Regions from separate parts of the Streptomyces sp. NPDC002476 genome, predicted to be linked through region 2. Evidence: riboswitches for the same ligand, from Rfam matches in the RefSeq annotation. Region 2 holds a riboswitch; the other holds the start of a gene.
What was found. A riboswitch is a leader RNA that binds a small molecule or an ion and turns the genes downstream of it on or off. The one in region 2 is predicted to bind S-adenosylmethionine.
Positions count from the first base shown of each region.

Region 1: linked by a shared signal. The riboswitch ahead of ACFYXM_RS01245 (aminotransferase class V-fold PLP-dependent enzyme) and the one ahead of thrC (threonine synthase) in region 2 are both predicted to bind S-adenosylmethionine.

Region 1 is NZ_JBIARH010000001.1:279,316-288,055, forward strand. It holds gene ACFYXM_RS01215 (hypothetical protein) at 1-261, opposite strand, end outside; gene ACFYXM_RS01220 (NlpC/P60 family protein) at 454-1,491, opposite strand; gene ACFYXM_RS01225 (NYN domain-containing protein) at 1,772-3,139, opposite strand; gene ACFYXM_RS01230 (hypothetical protein) at 3,177-3,419, opposite strand; gene ACFYXM_RS01235 (rhomboid family intramembrane serine protease) at 3,618-4,370, shown strand; gene ACFYXM_RS01240 (Lrp/AsnC family transcriptional regulator) at 4,367-4,648, shown strand; gene ACFYXM_RS01245 (aminotransferase class V-fold PLP-dependent enzyme) at 4,791-6,155, opposite strand; SAM riboswitch class IV at 6,327-6,444, opposite strand; gene trpD (anthranilate phosphoribosyltransferase) at 6,572-7,636, opposite strand; gene ACFYXM_RS01255 (cytochrome bc complex cytochrome b subunit) at 7,761-8,740, opposite strand, start outside.
Region 2 is NZ_JBIARH010000009.1:161,720-170,459, forward strand. It holds gene otsB (trehalose-phosphatase) at 1-439, shown strand, start outside; gene ACFYXM_RS14045 (hypothetical protein) at 646-1,665, shown strand; gene ACFYXM_RS14050 (trehalose-6-phosphate synthase) at 1,866-3,287, opposite strand; gene ACFYXM_RS14055 (glucosyl-3-phosphoglycerate synthase) at 3,473-4,459, opposite strand; SAM riboswitch class I at 4,613-4,740, shown strand; gene thrC (threonine synthase) at 4,759-6,093, shown strand; gene ACFYXM_RS14065 (MoaD/ThiS family protein) at 6,127-6,405, shown strand; gene ACFYXM_RS14070 (cold-shock protein) at 6,895-7,101, shown strand; gene groL (chaperonin GroEL) at 7,533-8,740, shown strand, end outside.

The DNA of each region.
Region 1 (8,740 bases), on a different contig from region 2:
CTGGGCCGTGCGCAGCCCGGTGGCGCGGGGATCGACGGAGGCCAGGTAGGCGTCCGCGTCACGGGCCGTCACGGCGGCGGCGCGGCGGTCGAGGAGGGCGCGCACGGCGCGGGCGTCGGCCCCCGGGACGCGATCGGCGGATCCGGTCCCGGCCCCGGGGCCGCCGCCGTCCGCGCAGCCGGACAGGAGCAGCGCCCCGGCGAGCAGCACTCCCGCCGCGCGCCGCCCGCCGCCCCGTCCCCGTCGCCGTCGCCGACCCATCCGGTCGAGGGTACGGGCCGGGCCCGGGTGAGGGCATCGCGGGTGACCGGGAACCGAACGCGGACGGCCGGCCGGACGCGGGTGACCGAGGAGACCGGCATCATGCCGACGAGGGCGCCCCGCCGGTGACCTGTGGTCTCCGGCGGGGCGGGCCGATCTGCGGGGCGCGGGAATTCGCCCGTTCGGGCGTCGTCAGGCGACGCGCACGCCGAACTGGAAGCTGCCCATGGTGTTCATCGACTCGTAGCGGACCACCGCGCCCGGGTACGGGGCGTGCAGGACGGTGTTGTTGCCCGCGTAGAGGCCCACGTGCGAGGTGTTGTTGAAGAAGACCAGGTCGCCCGGCTTCAACGCACCGCGCCCGATCCGGGGGCCGTCGTTGACCTGGGTGTACGTGACCCGGGAGATGTGGACGTTGGCCTGGGCGTAGGCCCACTGGGTCAGCCCGGAGCAGTCGAAGGAGTTGGGACCGGTGCCGCCGGAGACGTACGGCTTGCCGACCTGGGTGCTCGCGGCGCTCAGGGCGGCCGCGCCGCGGGCGGAGGCGGGGGCCTCGTTGCCGAGTTCGCCCCGGTCGGCGGAGGCGCGGCTGGCGCGGCTGGCACGCTTGTCGTCCTCGCGGATCTTCGCACGCTCGGCGGCGGTCAGCGTGTTGAGCAGGCGCTGCGCCTCGGCGAGCTTGCCCTGGAGCTTCTTCTTCTTCTCGCCGAGCGTCTTGCGGACGTCCGCGAGGTCACCCAGCTTGTCCTGGGCCTCCTTGCGCTCCTGCGCGAGGACCCGCTGCTTCTCCTGGATCTTCTGGAGCGCCTCGGCCTGCTTGGCCGTCAGCTGGTCGAGCGCGGAGGCCTCGTCGAGGAAGGTGTCCGGGTTGGACGAGAGGAAGAGCTGCACCGACGGGTCGAGGCCGCCGGAGCGGTACTGCGCGGTGGCGAGCGAACCGAGGCCGCTGCGCAGGTTGTTGATCTCCTGCTGGCCGCGGGCCACCTTGTCCTGCAGCGCGCTGACTTCCTTCTCCAGCTTCTGCTGCTTCTCCTTGGCGCCGTGGTACTGCTCATTGGCCTCGCCGGCCTCGTGGCCGAGCTTCTCGACCTTCGCCTTGACCTCGCTCTTGGAGGGCTTGGGGTCGGCCTGGGCCGCCTGGGAGGACAGGGCCACGGCTGCGGCGGCGGTGGCGGTGAGCACGGTCACACGGGCGCGGCTCGGCTGCTTGGGACGACGGTGGGACGCCACGAAGGCGATCTCCTTCTTCCTCCGGCCGCCTACCGGGCTGTGGGGGGATCGGGTCCCCGGCTCCGTGCACGTCACGGACTCGGCGGTTCCTTCGCCGTCACCCCGGATGGGTGATCAACCGAGCGAAGGTTCGATGGTGACCCTAGTGACCAACTTGTGATCAGTTCAAATCCTCACCGGAAAAATCTCACCACAGCAGGTACTTCTTTACCCATATCACACAGGCCGTAGCGGCGACCTGACGGTCCGTTCCATAAAATCCGGCGAGTCGCGACAACCATCATGAGACACGCGAAAGGCGCTTCAGGAGCAAGGCGGACGCGACGGGCCGGGCGCCCGCCTTCGCCACCCCGTCGGCGACCTCGCGGTCGGTGGAGACCACCACGACCGGGCGTCCCGGCGGTTCGGCACGGGCCAGTTGGCGGATCAGCTCGTCGGCGGTCACGCCCGGCTTGCTGAACAGCACGCGGACGCCGCGCGGCGGCGCGAGCAGCACCGGGGCGGCGAGTTCGGCCCCGTCGAAGACACAGGTCATCTCCGCGCCGGTCTGCGCGGCGAGCACCGAGAGGCCGCCCAGCAGCCTCAAGCGCTGCTTCTCCAACGGCAGTTGAGGGTAGCCGGTCTTGGTGACGTTGTAGCCGTCCACGATCAGGTGCGCCTGCGGCAGCGCGAGCAACTGGTCGAGCAGGGCCGGATCGGTCTCCGAAAGCGCCCTGGCGGCAATGTCCTTGGGCGACATCCGGCCGGGCTCGACCGCGTCGACCCCGTCCGCCGGGCGGATCGAGGCCGGCGGCAGGGCCAGTTCACGGCGCAGCCCCCTGGCCGCGTCGAGCACCGTGTCCAGCAGCAGCCGCAGCCGCATGTCCTCGACCGAGCGCCCCTCCCGCGCGGCCCTGCGGCCCGCCTCGGCGGACGCCTCGGCCTCGCCGAGCCGCGCCTTGAGCCGACGGGTCTCGCTCTCCGCCGCGGAGAGCTGGGCGGCCGCCTCGGCGCGCACGGCGTCGGTCTCCGCCCGGCTGCGGCGCAGCGCGGCCTCGCCGCGCCTGACGTCGTTGACCGCGCTGCGCAGTTTGCGCTGGAGGGAGTCGGCCTCCTTGCGGGCGGCGTCCAGTTCGGCGCGCAGCCGTTCCGTCTCACTCCTGGTCTGGGCACGGGCCTGGGCGAGCTCCTCGCGCAGCCGCTCCAGCTCGCGGCGACTCGCCTCGTCGGCGCGTTCGGCCTCGGCGCGCTGGACCTCCTCGCCCGCGGCGGCGACCAGCTTCACCCAGCCCGCCGGGCGCAGCACATAGGCGGCCGCGGCGACGTCGACGGGATCGGCGGCGGCGGGCGGCGAACCGGACTCCAGCGCACGGGCCAGCTCCGGCTGCCGCTCCCCCAGCCGTTCACCGATACGCTGCCGGAACAGCGCGTCGCTCTCCAGCGCCGCCGCCATCGCGTTCCCGGCGAACTTGGCACGCCGGGTCGGCGTGAAGCGGGCGTACTGTCTCAGCGGGGCCGGGAGTTCACCGACCGTCAGACCGCCGAACGCGTCCGAGACCAGCGCGACGACCCGCCGTCGCACGCCTTCGGGCAGCGGGCGGTCGAGCGCCTCGACAGCGCCGTCGGCCGCCTCGGCCGGTTCGGCGCCGCTTGCGGACCGCTCCACCATCCGTCACCTCAAAATCGATTGTCTGTGCGCGGCTCCGTCAGGAGTCGGCACCCGGCCTGGCGACCAGTTCGATCTGGTCCACCGCGTTGCACCAACGGCAACGCACCGACTCGATGGTCTCACTGACCACCTCGCGTTCCTCCACGGTCGCTTCCCCGGCCAGGTCGAGATGGACGTACTCGACGACCTTGGAGGAACGCGTCACGTCGAAGCGTGTGAGATTTCCGCAGAGCGTGCAGCGCCAGCGGGTCCCGTCGGTCGGCTGCGGAACCGTCGTCATCGTTGCGTCCTCTTTCATCGAGCCTGGTGCCGTCTGTTTCAAGGATCTCGCGGTGCGCCGTCGAACTGCGGATTGTCCTGCCGTACGAAGGGCCGCTCTGCTCACCACCGGCCCCTCTTAACCCTACGGCCTCGCCGTGTCCGCCCGACACGGCGAGGCGGTCTGTCCCGTTCCCTCCGCTTGCGTCATGCTCTGTTCATGATCGATCTGCGAGTTGCGGCCGGCAGGCTGACCAGCGGACTCCTACGGACGGTCACCTCCGGCGGCCCGCTGGTCACCCACACCCTGATCGCGGCGTGCTGCCTGATCTTCGTGCTCGGCCCGCTCTCCGGCCTCCGCCCGCCCCAGGGCACCGCCGACGCCGTGCTCGCCGCGCAGGCCGGCTACTTCGAACGCTGGGGGGTGATCCCGAACGAGCTGTGGAACGGCTCGGGGCGCGTCCTGCTCACCCCGCTCACCGCCCTCTTCGTGCACGGCAGCTGGCTGCATCTGCTCGGGAACATGCTGTTCCTGTACGTGTTCGGGGCGATGACCGAGCAGCGCATGGGCCGCGCCGAGTTCACCCTCTTCTACGTGGTGTGCGGCTATCTCGCGCTGACCGCCTACGCCGCCGCGCACGCCACGTCCGACCAGACCCTGGTCGGCGCCTCGGGGGCCATCTCGGCGGTACTGGGGGCCTTCCTGTACCTGTTCCCCAGGGCCCGGGTCACCAGCCTGTTCCCGTTCCTCTTCTTCCTGCCGCTGCGCTTCCCCGCCTGGATCGTCCTGATCTTCTGGTTCGTCCTGCAGTGGCTGGCGGTCCGGAACTCCGTCGACGGCGGGCCCGGCGTGGCCTATCTGGCCCATGTGGTCGGCTTCGCGCTCGGCTTCCTCTACGCATGGGGGCGCTACCGGCGTGCGGATAGAGTGAAGGCCCCAGCAGCGGCCACCGAGGGAGAGAACCAGCCGTGATCAGCGCGATCGTGCTCGTCAAGACCAGCGTGGACCGGATTCCCGAGATCGCCGAGGCCATCGCCGCGCTGGACAACGTCAGCGAGGTCTTCTCCGTCACCGGCACCTACGACCTGATCGCCATGGTCCGGGTGGCCCGGCACGACGACCTGGCGGACGTCATCCCCGGCCGGATCAGCAAGATCCCCGGCGTCGAGGCCACCGACACGCACGTGGCCTTCCGCACCTACTCGCAGCACGACCTGGAGGCCGCCTTCAACATCGGCCTCGACGCGTAGAGGCCGCCTCCCGCACCCCGGTGGAGGCGGCCCCGCCGCCTCCACCGGGGTCACGCACTCTCAGAGCCTGTCGGGCGGCCTTCGACCGGAAAGCGCACGCCCCAGGGCGTGGCCGCCCGGTCAGAGGTCGCCCGACAGGCTCTCAGCCCCGGTCCGGCACGCAGCGACCGCCCTCGGTGCGGTAGGTCCACCGGGCGCCCCGACCGACCAGCTCCTTGACCGCCCGCACGAAGCGCTCGATGTGCTCGTCGGGCGTACCGGCGCCGAAGCTCACCCGGATCGCGTTGAGCGACGTTTCTCCCGGCGCGGCCTCGGGAGCGCCGCACTCGCCGACCTCCTGCGGGTCGCTGCCCAGCAGCGTACGGACCAGCGGGTGGGCGCAGAACAGTCCGTCGCGCACCCCGATGCCGTACTCGGCGGAGAGCGCCGCGGCGAAGTGCGAGCTGTTCCAGCCCTCCACCACGAACGAGATGACACCGACCCGCGGGGCGTCGTCGCCGAACAGCGAGAGCACCGTGACCTCGGGGACCTCGGCGAGCCCGGCGCGGACGGTGGCGACGAGGTGCTGCTCCCGGGCGACCAGGTCGTCGAAGCCCGCCTCGGTGAGCGCCTTGCAGGCGGAGGCGATGGAGTACACGCCGATGACGTTGGGGGAACCGGCCTCGTGACGGGCCGAGGTGGTCTGCCACTCGACGTCCACACCGCCGTCGGCCCGGCGGGCGACCGTGCGCGAGGCGCCGCCGCCGGCCAGGTACGGCTCGGCGTCCCGGAGCCAGTCGGCCCGGCCCGCGAGCACGCCCGAGCCGAACGGCGCGTACAGCTTGTGCCCGGAGAAGGCGACCCAGTCGACGTCCAGGTCGGTGATGTCGACGGGGTGGTGCGGGGCGAGCTGCGCGGCGTCCAGCACGATCCGGGCGCCGTGCGCGTGCGCGGCGGCCGCCAGCTCCTTGACCGGCCACAGTTCGCCGGTGACGTTGGAGGCGCCCGTGACGCAGACCAGCGCGGGGCCGTAGGGATCGCGGTCGGCGAGCGCCCGCTCCAGCGTCTCGACGGCCTGGGCCGGGGTGCGCGGGGCGTCCAGGTACGTCACCCGGGCGTCGCGCCACGGCAGCAGCGAGGCGTGGTGCTCGGTCTCGTACACGAACACCTGGCAGTCGGCGGGGACCACCGCGGCCAGCAGGTTGAGCGAATCGGTGGTCGAGCGGGTGAAGACGACCTGGTCGTCGGGGCGGCAGCCGAGGAACTCCGCGACGGTCTCGCGGCTGTTCTCGAAGAGGTCCGTGGAGAGCTGCGAGAGGTACCCGGCGCCGCGGTGGACGCTGCCGTAGTACGGGGCGTACGCGGCGACGTCGTCCCAGACGCGCTGGAGGGCCGGGGCGCTGGCGGCGTAGTCGAGCGCGGCATAGGTGACTTCACCACCCGTGACCAGCGGAACCATTACATCCTTACCCAGAACCGGCAGAGGGTTATAAATCGACTGGTCGGCGGCAGCGGTGAGGACAGACATGGCGAACTCCCGTAGAAGGCAGGCGAAACGCATGCGCCGGCGGATACGCGGCAGCGCAGCGGAAAGAGAAAGGGTGCGGAGAAGGGCGAGAACGCCCTAGCGCATTCGCGTGCTCACAAGAGACTCCCTAGGGACCAGGACCCCGGGGGTTGGCATTCACCGATGCCGAGGGGCCCGCGCTTGCCGCAGACCTCGCTGCCTGCGGCCTGGTCTTCACCCGGGGCACCCCGCCACGGACGGAGGGTTGCCGGACAGCGGGCCGGGGCCGTAGTCGCTGTCACTCATGACCTGCCTGCATCCTGCCATATGGATGCGAACGCGCAAGGGCGCGGTCCAGGATCCGGACCGCGCCCTGCGGCACATTCCCTCGGTTCAGAGGCTGTCGGATGTCCGATCGCGGCTCACCCGACAGGCGCTCAGGCGTTGCTGGCCGCCACCCAGCGCTCCAGCGCGCGCCGTGCCGCCCCGGAGTCGATGGACTCGGCGGCCTTCTCGATCCCGGCGGCGAGTTGCTCGTTCAGCGTGCCGTCCGTCGGGTCCAGGGCCACCAGCGCCGCGGCCGAGTTGAGGAGCACGGCCTCGCGTACGGGCCCGTGCTCACCGGTCAGCACCCGGCGGGCCACATCCGCGTTGTACGAGGGGTCGCCGCCGCGCAACGCCTGGGCCGGGACCAGTTCCAGACCTATGTCGCGCGGGTCGAACGCCTCCTCGCGCACCGCTCCGTCGCGGACCACCCAGACCCGTGAGGTCGCGGTCGTCGTCAGCTCGTCGAGCCCGTCGTCGCCGCGGAAGACGAGCGCCGAGTTGCCCCGTTCGGCGAGGACGCCGGCGACGATGGGTGCCATCCGCAGATCGGCGACGCCGACGGCCTGGGCACGTACCCGGGCCGGGTTGGTGAGCGGGCCGAGGACGTTGAACGTGGTCTGGGCTCCCAGCTCCTTGCGGGCACGGGCCGCGTACCGCAGCGCCGGGTGGAACTTCACGGCGAAGCAGAAGGTGATGCCCGCCTCCTCGGCGACCTCGGCCACGCGCCGCGCGCCGAGGTCCAGGTTGACGCCGAGCCTCTCCAGCACGTCGGAGGAGCCGCTCGCCGACGAGGAGGCGCGGTTGCCGTGCTTGACGACCTTGGCGCCGGAGCCCGCGATGACGATCGCCGACATCGTGGAGATGTTGACCGTCTTGGCGAGGTCGCCGCCGGTGCCGACGATGTCGACCGTGCGGCCGGGGACGTCGATGGTGTTGGCGTGCTCGTACATCGCGCGCACCAGGCCGGACACCTCGTCGACCGTCTCGCCCTTGGCGCGCAGGGCCACCGCGAAACCGGCGATCTGCACGTCGGTGGCCTCGCCGCTCATGATGCGGTCCATCGCCCACGCGGTGTCGTCCGCGCTCAGGTCCTCGCCGCGCAGCAGCGGGTTCAGCACGCCGGGCCAGGAACGGTCCGCCACGCTGTCGCCGCCGACCGGGGTCACAACGTTCATGGTCCGCTCCTGGGGTCCACAGCCGATAAGAGGTTCGGCTCCCACCCTATCCAGGGCGGAGGACAGCGAAGAGCCCCGTCCATCGGATGGACGGGGCCCCTGCTGTGGCGATCAGTTCAGGCGATCAGTGGTGACCGTGGCCGCTGGTGATCTCCTTGTACTCCTCGACGGTGGGCTTGGCGATCTGGTTGTTCTCGCCGTAGTAGCCCTTGCTGAGCCGGGCGCGCAGCTTCTGCATCGCGGAGACCTTGCGCTCGACACCGTTCTCGTCGACCGTCGGGCCGATCGCGAGCGGCTCGTACTGCTCGTGCGCGGTGAGCGTGTGCAGCTGCTCGGGACCGAGCGGCTCGTGGATCTCGACGAACTCACCGTGCGGCAGGCGCTTGATGATGCCGGACTCGCGCCCGTGCAGCACCTTCTCCTTGTCGCGGCGCTGGAGGCCGAGGCAGATCCGCCGGGTGACGATGAACATGATGACCGGGCCCGCGAAGATGAAGATCCGGATGAACCAGGTGATGGCGTTGATCGACATGTGGAAGTGCGTGGCCCACAGGTCGTTGCCACCGCCGATGAAGACGATGACGTAGACGGTGATCCAGGCGACGCCGAAGGCCGTCCGGGTCGGGGCGTTGCGCGGGCGGTCCAGCAGGTGGTGCTCGCGCTTGTCACCGGTGACCCAGGACTCGAGGAACGGGTAGACCGCGATGATCACGAGCACCAGTCCGAAGAACACCAGCGGGATGAACACGCCCAGGGCGAGCGTGTGACCCCACAGGTTGATCTCCCAGCCAGGCATCACTCGGATCAGACCCTCGGCGAAGCCCATGTACCAGTCGGGCTGGGCGCCGGTGGACACCTGGTCCGGCCGGTACGGGCCGATGGACCAGACCGGGTTGATCGTGGCGATGGCCGAGATGATCGCGATGATGCCGAAGACCAGGAAGAAGAATCCGCCCGCCTTCGCCATGTACACCGGCAGCAGCGGCATGCCGACGACGTTCTTCTGGGTGCGGCCGGGGCCGGGGAACTGCGTGTGCTTGTGGTAGAAGACCAGGATCAGGTGCGCCACCACGAGGCCGAGCATGATGCCCGGCAGCAGCAGGA
Region 2 (8,740 bases):
GGCGCTCGCCGTCCACACCCGCCGCGCCACCGACCCGCAAGGCGCCTTCGAGGCCCTGCGCGAACCCCTCGGCGAGCTCGCCACCCGCCACGGGCTGATCGTCGAACCCGGCCGCCTGGTGCTGGAGCTGCGCCCACCCGGCATGGACAAGGGCGTCGCGCTCGCGCGGTACCTCCGCGAGACGGGTGCCGAGTCCGTCCTGTACGCGGGCGACGACCTCGGCGACCTCGCCGCGTACGCCGCCGTCGAGAAGCTCCGCGCCCAAAGCGCCCAAAGCGCCGAGGGCACCGAAAGCGCCGAGGGCGCCGACGGCATCCCGGGCCTGCTGGTCTGCAGCGGCAGCGCCGAGGTCACCGAGCTGGCCGAACGGGCCGATCTGCTGCTGGACGGCCCGGCGGCCGTCGTACGCTACTTGGCGGCCCTGGCCGCACGCCTCTGAGCCGTCAACGGTTCGGTGCGGCGGAAGCCACGGCTGCCGCCCCCCGTCCCGGCCAGGAGGGGGATGACGGGTGTCCGGGCGGACGCCGACCCATAGGCCGACCCTCTGGCTCGACCCAGGGGCGAGCCAGAGGGCAGAGCAGCGGCAGAGACAGAGGCGGCAGCGGGGCGGGGGACGCAGTGGCGGTTTCATGGGCGGCGCGGAGGTTGCTCGACAGGTACGCCGGTGATCCGACGACGGTGACCTGGCAGTGGGAGTCGATGGCCGTGGACGTGGTACTGCGGTACGGGTCCCGCTCCGACGCGGAGGCGCTGCTTCCGGTGTTCCTGGACGATCCCGGAGCACGTGAGCAACTGATTCCGGTCTTCGCCCGGCACGGAGACGCCGGCGTGGCCGAAAGGCTGCTGGCGGCGAGTGTCCGGGCGGGCAGGTTGCGCGACGGCGTACCGGCCGGTGTGCTGCACGCTGTCGGGTGCCTGGGGTGCGAGTCGGCCGAGCGGATGCTGTGGGAGCACGTCGAGGGCGGCTACGACGAGTCGGCGTCCGCCTGCCTGGGGCTGGCGCACCTGCCGTGCCGGGATCTGCGGGCCGAGATCGCGGAGGCTCTGGAACGGCACGTCGGTTCTCACCTGTTCCCCGAGTTCCTGCCGGTCCTCGCGACGAAGACGGGTGATCCGGCATGGCTGAAGAGGCTCGTCGAATGGGGCGAGGGGGCCGCGTCCACAGATTGCAACGGTGGGCTGATCCTGGGCATCGCCCTGCACGGTGACGCCGGGCGCGCCGCGTTCACCCGGCTGCTGTGGAACCCGCGCTGGGAGGCCTACGGAGGCGGCACGGGATCGGACCGCTGGGCGTACGTGGGTGCGCGCGCGCTGAGCCTGGGAACAGCGGAGCTGTACGAGGATCTGGTCGCGCGACTGATGTCCGGTACGGGTGCCGACGATCCGTGGCACTGCATCCGGACCTTTGCCTCGCTTCTGAGGCACCGGGTGGAGCGCAGATGGCTCGGTCTGCGCATGGTGGCCGATCGGGACGAGAGCAGCGAAGCGCTGTGCAGCCTGCTGTTCGACTGGTCGACGCCTCACGAGGACGACTCGTTGATCGGCCTTGCCGGTCGTGTGCTCGACCGCGACGACCCGCTCATCACCACGCTGCACCACTTGGAGGAGTTGTTGCGGAGTGAGGCGAGACACGAGCTGGAACTGCGCACGGTCGCGTCTCGTTGACGGGAGCGTCAACACCGGATCCGCGGGTTTCGCCCGCACCGGCTCCGCAGGCTCCGCCCACAACCGGATCCGTGGGTTCCGGCCGCCCCGGGCCGTCCCCGTCGGCCCGATCGTCCCGGCCGCCCGCGGCCGTTCCGTCGGCTGTGCCCGGCCCCGGCCGGTCGTCCCAGGGCCGCCCGCTTCGCTCCCCGCCGGGAGAATCAGTCGCGCAGCGCGGCCAGCTGGTCCAGGAACCACTGCTGCGGCGGCAGTGCGACCGCCGCCGCGGTCAGCCGCCGCGTGCGCTCGGCGCGTTCGCCGTCCGCCATCGTCAGCGCCTCGTGCAGGGCGCGCGCCGTCGCGGACACGTCGTACGGGTTCACCACGACCGCGTCGTCGCCCAGTTCCTCGTACGCCCCTGCCTCCCGTGACAGCACCAGCGCGCAGCCGTGGTCGGAGACGACCGGGACCTCCTTGGCGACCAGGTTCATGCCGTCGCGGATCGGGTTGACGAGGGCCACGTCGGCCAGCCGGTACGCGGCGAGCGAGCGCGCGAAGTCGTCCTTGACGTGCAGCACGACCGGTGTCCAGCCCGGTGTGCCGTACGCCTCGTTGATCGCGTCGGCGACCTGCCGGACCTCTGCGGTGTAGTCGCGGTAGACGGCCAGGTCCTGCCGCGACGGGTAGGCGAAGGCGACATGGACGACGCGCTCCCGCCATTCGGGCCGTTCTTCGAGGAGCGTGCGGTAGGCGAGCAGGCCGCGCACGATGTTCTTGGACAGCTCCGTCCGGTCCACCCGCACGATCGTCCTCCGTCCGGGGCCGATCTGCTCGCGCAGCGCGGCCATCCGCTCGTCCACGTCCGCCTCGTGCGCGCGCCGGCGCAGGAAGTCGGCGTCCGCGCCGAGTCCGTGCACCCCGATCCCGGTCCGTCCCGTGCCGCCCAGGAACTTTGCGCAGCAGGCGGTGAACGCGTCGGCCCAGCGCCGGGTGAGGAAGCACGCCCGGTCGGCGCCCAGGATGCCGCGCAGGAGCTGTTCCGCGATGTCGTCGGGGAGCAGCCGGAAGTAGTCGACGGGCGCCCACGGGGTGTGCGAGAAGTGGCCGATCCGCAGGTCGGGGCGGAGTTCGCGGAGCATGCCGGGCACCAGCGCCAGGTGGTAGTCCTGCACCAGGACCGCGGCGCCCCGGCCCGCCTCCTCGGCGAGCGCCTCGGCGAAGGCCCGGTTGTACGTCTCGAACGATGCCCACTGCCGTCGGAACTCCGGGTCGAAGACCGGCTCCAGCGGGGTCTGGTACAGCATGTGGTGGACGAACCAGAGCACCGAGTTCGCGATGCCGTTGTACGCGTCCGCGTGGACGGCCGGGTCGATGTCGAGCATCCGCACGCCCGGCTCGCCCACCCCGCGCCGGACCGCCTCGCGGTCCCCGTCGCCGAGCGCGGCGCACACCCACAGTTTGTCGTCGACGGCGCTCAGCCCGGAGACGAGCCCGCCCCCGCCGCGTTTCGCGTCGAGCGACCCGTCGGTCTCCAGGGTGTACGACACCGGGCCGCGGTTCGACGCGACGAGAACGCCGGCTTCGGCAGCGCCGGCCCGGACGGCACCGGCTTCGGCGGACTGGGCTTCGCGCTCGGAGACCATGTTGCGCAATCTAGCCCGATCACGAACCACTCAAACGTGCGAAGCCGGACAACGTCCGGCGGCGCCCGGGTGGCGTGCGCACGGCTCCCGTGGTTACCGGCGGTTCCCCGTGTGCCCGTGGGTGCCCCATGGACGTCCCATGGTTTCCGTGGCCCCGCGGGGGTGTCGTACGGTGCGCGCTTGCGTCACGCTGCGCGGCGCTGGACGTACTCCTCGATCTCGCGCATCGGGGGCCGCTCCTCGGTGTCCACCGGATGGGTGCGCGGTACGAAGCCGTGCTCGCCGCGCTCGAACTGGGTCAGCGCGGGGCGCACCAAGTGCCCCCGGGACAAGCGAAGTTGGGCGGTCCGGTAGATCGCCGCCGCCATCCGGCCGAGTGCTTGGCCGTCCTGGTGGCGGTGTCTGCGCACACCCACGTCGACCTGGGCCAGCGCGTCCAGGCCCACCGTGTGCAGCGCGTCCACGAGGAGGCCCAGCTCCACCCCGTACCCGACGGGGAAGGGCAACTGTTCGAGCAGGGAGCGGCGTGCCGCGTACTCGCCGCCCAGCGGCTGGACGAAACCGGCCAGCCGCGGCCAGTGCAGATTGAGCAGCGGCCGGGCCACCAGTTCCGTGACCCGTCCCCCCTGGGCCGCGGCCCCGCCGGGGGCGGGTTCGGCAGGGCCGGCCGGGCCGTCGCCGAACGGCCGGTCGTACATCGCCTTGACGAGGCAGACCTCCGGGTCGGTCAGCAGCGGGCCGACGATGCCGGAGACGAAGTCGGCCGAGAAGTCCCGCAGATCGGCGTCGACGAAGCAGACGATGTCACCGTGCGTCACCAGGAGCGAGCGCCACAGCACCTCGCCCTTGCCAGGCACGGCGGGTATCCGGGGGAGTATGCCGTCCCGGTGCACCACCCGGGCGCCGGCTTCCCGGGCCACCTTCGCGGTGGCGTCCGTGGAACCGGAGTCGATCACCACGAGTTCGTCGACCAGCCGGACCTTCTCCATGAGCTCGCGCCGGATCGTCGTGACGATCCCGCCGACCGTCGCCTCCTCGTTCAGTGCCGGCAGGACGACACTCACGCTCCCGCGCCGCGGGTCCTTCGCCTTGGCAGCCAGGAGGCGGTCCAGCGGACGGTCGGCGGCCGACCAGGAACGCCTGGTCAGCCAGCTTTCGACCTCTTCCAGCACGGTCGATACTCCCTGTATGTGATCCATCTCGCGGTTCGGACGACTGTCTCAGCAGTCCGGTGCTTCGGTTACAGTCTTGAACAACGCGGACGACCGTCGCATGCCGGGGTCGGTCCGCCGACAAATGCCTGGAGCATCGCTCCAGTGCCACAGCGCTCATCCAGAGGGACTGAGGGAACGGCCCGTTGACGTCCCGGCAACCCTCCTGCCGACCGCGAGGTCACGGTGGGGAAGGTGCCAATTCCGGCTTGCGACGAAACGCGTCGCAAGGAAGATGAGGAGAAAGGGCCTCCGCCATCATGGCCGTGCAGACCGCTGCGACCGCCCCAGCGAACACCTCTTCCGCCGATGATTCCTCCGCCGGCACCGCGCCCGCCGACCTCGATCTCGGACCCGCCGCGGCGCTCTCCTGCCGCGAATGCGGCGAGCGTTTCGCACTCGGCCCGATCTTCGCCTGCGCGTCCTGTTTCGGGCCGCTCGAAGTGGCGTACGACCTGCCGACCGGCTCCCCGGAGGAGCTGAGGAAGCGCATCGAGGCCGGACCGAACAGCATCTGGCGGTACGCGCCGCTGCTGCCGGTCCCCGCCGATGTCGCGGAGAAGCCCAACCTCAACCCCGGCTTCACCAAGCTGGTCAAGGCCGACAACCTCGCCCGCGAGCTGGGCGTCACCGGTGGCCTGTACGTCAAGGACGACTCCGGCAACCCGACGCACTCCTTCAAGGACCGCGTCGTCGCGATCGCCGTCGAGGCCGCCCGCGCCTTCGGTTTCACCACTCTCTCCTGCTCCTCCACCGGCAACCTCGCCGGTGCGGTGGGCGCCGCCGCCGCCCGCGCCGGCTTCCGCTCCTGCGTGTTCATCCCGCACGACCTGGAGCAGGGCAAGGTCGTCATGGCCGCGGTGTACGGCGGCGAGCTGGTCGGCATCGAGGGCAACTACGACGACGTCAACCGCTTCTGCTCGGAGCTCATCGGCGACCCGCTCGGGGAGGGCTGGGGCTTCGTCAATGTCAATCTGCGCCCGTACTACGGGGAGGGCTCCAAGACCCTGGCGTACGAGATCTGCGAGCAGCTCGGCTGGCGCCTGCCCGACCAGATCGTCATCCCGATCGCGTCCGGCTCGCAGCTCACGAAGATCGACAAGGGACTCCAGGAGCTGATCGGGCTGGGGCTGGTCGAGGACAGGCCGTACAAGATCTTCGGCGCCCAGGCCGAGGGGTGCTCCCCGGTCTCCACCGCGTTCAAGGCCGGACTCGACGTCGTACGGCCCCAGAAGCCCGACACCATCGCCAAGTCCCTGGCGATCGGCAACCCGGCCGACGGCCCGTACGTCCTGGACATCGCCCGGCGCACCGGCGGCGCGGTCGAGGACGTGGACGACGAGCGGATCGTCGACGCGATCGAGCTGCTGGCCCGTACCGAGGGCATCTTCGCCGAGACGGCGGGCGGGGTGACGGTCGGCGTGACGAAGAAGCTGATCGAGAACGGCGTGCTCGACCCGTCGCTGACCACCGTCGTCCTCAACACCGGTGACGGCCTCAAGACCCTGGACGCGGTGGCCGCCACCTCGCAGGCGACCGCGACGATCCGCCCGAGCCTGGACGCGTTCCGCGCCGCCGGCCTCGCCACCGCCTGATCCCCACCGCGACCGAAGAAAGGCACACCCACCATGAGCGTCAAGGTCCGCATCCCCACCATCCTCCGCACCTACACGGGCGGCCGGTCCGAGGTCCCGGCAGAGGGCGAGAACCTCTCCCAGGTCATCGAGTCCCTGGAGCGCAACCACCCGGGCATCGCCGTCCGGGTCCTGGACGACCAGGGCAAGCTGCGCCGCTTCGTGAACGTGTACGTGAACGACGACGACGTGCGCTTCGAGGACGGCCTGGGGACGGCGACCCCGGACGGCGCCGGCATCTCGATCATCCCCGCCGTGGCGGGCGGCTGCTGACGGTCCGAAGGCTCCCCGCACCGCGGTCGGCCACCGGTCGGTCGCCGTCGTCGGTCATTGGCCGGTCTCCGGCGGGGGACGGCTTCACGAGTTATCCGAATTGCCCTCTCCGGGAGAAAACGGAGGGGGCAATTCTGCATGGTTGAGCGGGGTAGAGTGGGGGAAGTCCCCCAGCTTCGCGTGCCGCCCGCCAATGAGAATGCGCCCGGTCACGATGAGAAGTGGCCAAAGTGTGCGATCTTCCTGCGTCATAAGTCACCTTTGTCCGGCCCGACTTGCCCCGGGATCTTGTGAATTCTTCAGTTCCGGGCGATCGGTGCTGCCCAGAATTCTCGTCCGATTGACCTGTTGCAGAGGGCAGTTGGGCAGATACATTCAGCCGCGGTCGACGCGTTCCGGCGCACACACCCTCTCCTGTCGGAGGGTGAGTTCTGACCCGGGTCCGCGAAGTGCGGTCCTGCGCAAGGGCCAGTAATAGGGGAGTTAGGCATGGCTCAGGGCACCGTCAAGTGGTTCAACGCGGAGAAGGGGTACGGCTTCATCGCGGTCGACGGTGGTGCGGATGTTTTCGTCCACTACAGCGCGATCCAGATGGACGGCTACCGCACCCTCGAAGAGGGTCAGCGAGTTGAGTTCGAGATCTCGCAGGGCCAGAAGGGGCCGCAGGCGGACATGGTCAAGCTCGCCGTCGGCTGAGTTCGGCGCGGTCGGCCACCAACGACACCACTCACGTACGCAGGGCCCGTACCCGGGGAGCACCCAGGGGGCGGGCCCTGCGTGCGTTCCCGGAACCTTCCGGGAGCCCGGGCGCCCGGGAACGTTCCCGGGCGCCCGGCGTGTCGGGGAACAGGCCGGGACCGCGCGCCCGTACGGGTTGCGGGGTGTCCGCCCTCCGCCTGGATCCGGCGTCCGGGGTTGTCCACATCCCGAGGGGGACGCTTGCACTCTCGGGGGTCGAGTGCTAATCATTGGCGTTAGCACTCTCCGGGTGAGAGTGACAGAACTTGGGCCGGGCCGGTGAGGTCCGCAGCTCCGGTGGGGCAAGGAACCACCGGTACGCAGGCCGTCCGTCGCGGGCGCCACTCGGTCCGGAGAAAATCCACCCCTGTCCGGGAGGACCACTTCACATGGCCAAGATCATCGCGTTCGACGAGGAGGCCCGGCGCGGTCTCGAGCGCGGCATGAACCAGCTCGCTGACGCCGTCAAGGTCACCCTTGGCCCCAAGGGTCGCAACGTCGTCCTTGAGAAGAAGTGGGGCGCCCCCACGATCACCAACGATGGTGTGTCCATCGCCAAGGAGATCGAGCTGGAGGACCCGTACGAGAAGATCGGTGCGGAGCTGGTCAAGGAGGTCGCCAAGAAGACGGACGACGTCGCCGGCGACGGTACGACCACCGCCACCGTTCTCGCCCAGGCTCTCGTCCGCGAGGGTCTGCGCAACGTCGCCGCGGGTGCCAACCCGATGGCCCTCAAGCGGGGTATCGAGAAGGCCGTCGAGGCCGTCTCCGCCGCTCTCCTGGAGCAGGCCAAGGACGTGGAGACCAAGGAGCAGATCGCTTCGACGGCCTCCATCTCCGCCGCCGACACCCAGATCGGTGAGCTCATCGCCGAGGCTATGGACAAGGTCGGCAAGGAAGGCGTCATCACCGTCGAGGAGTCCCAGACCTTCGGTCTGGAGCTGGAGCTCACCGAGGGTATGCGCTTCGACAAGGGCTACATCTCGGCGTACTTCGCCACCGACATGGAGCGTATGGAGGCGTCCCTCGACGACCCGTACATCCTCATCGTCAACTCCAAGGTCAGCAACGTGAAGGACCTCCTTCCGCTGCTGGAGAAGGTCATGCAGTCCGGCAAGCCGCTGCTGATCATCGCCGAGGACGTCGAGGGCGAGGCCCTGTCGACCCTGGTCGTCAACAAGATCCGTGGCACCTTCAAGTCCGTCGCCGTCAAGGCCCCGGGCTTCGGCGACCGCCGCAAGGCCATGCTCGGCGACATCGCCATCCTCACCGGTGGTCAGGTCATCTCCGAGGAGGTCGGTCTCAAGCTGGAGAACGCCGGTCTCGACCTGCTCGGCCGCGCCCGCAAGGTCGTCATCACCAAGGACGAGACGACGATCGTCGACGGCGCCGGTGACAGCGACCAGGTCCAGGGCCGCGTCAACCAGATCCGTGCCGAGATCGAGAACTCCGACTCGGACTACGACCGCGAGAAGCTCCAGGAGCGCCTGGCGAAGCTGGCCGGCGGCGTGGCCGTCATCAAGGCCGGTGCCGCGACCGAGGTCGAGCTGAAGGAGCGCAAGCACCGCATCGAGGACGCGGTGCGCAACGCCAAGGC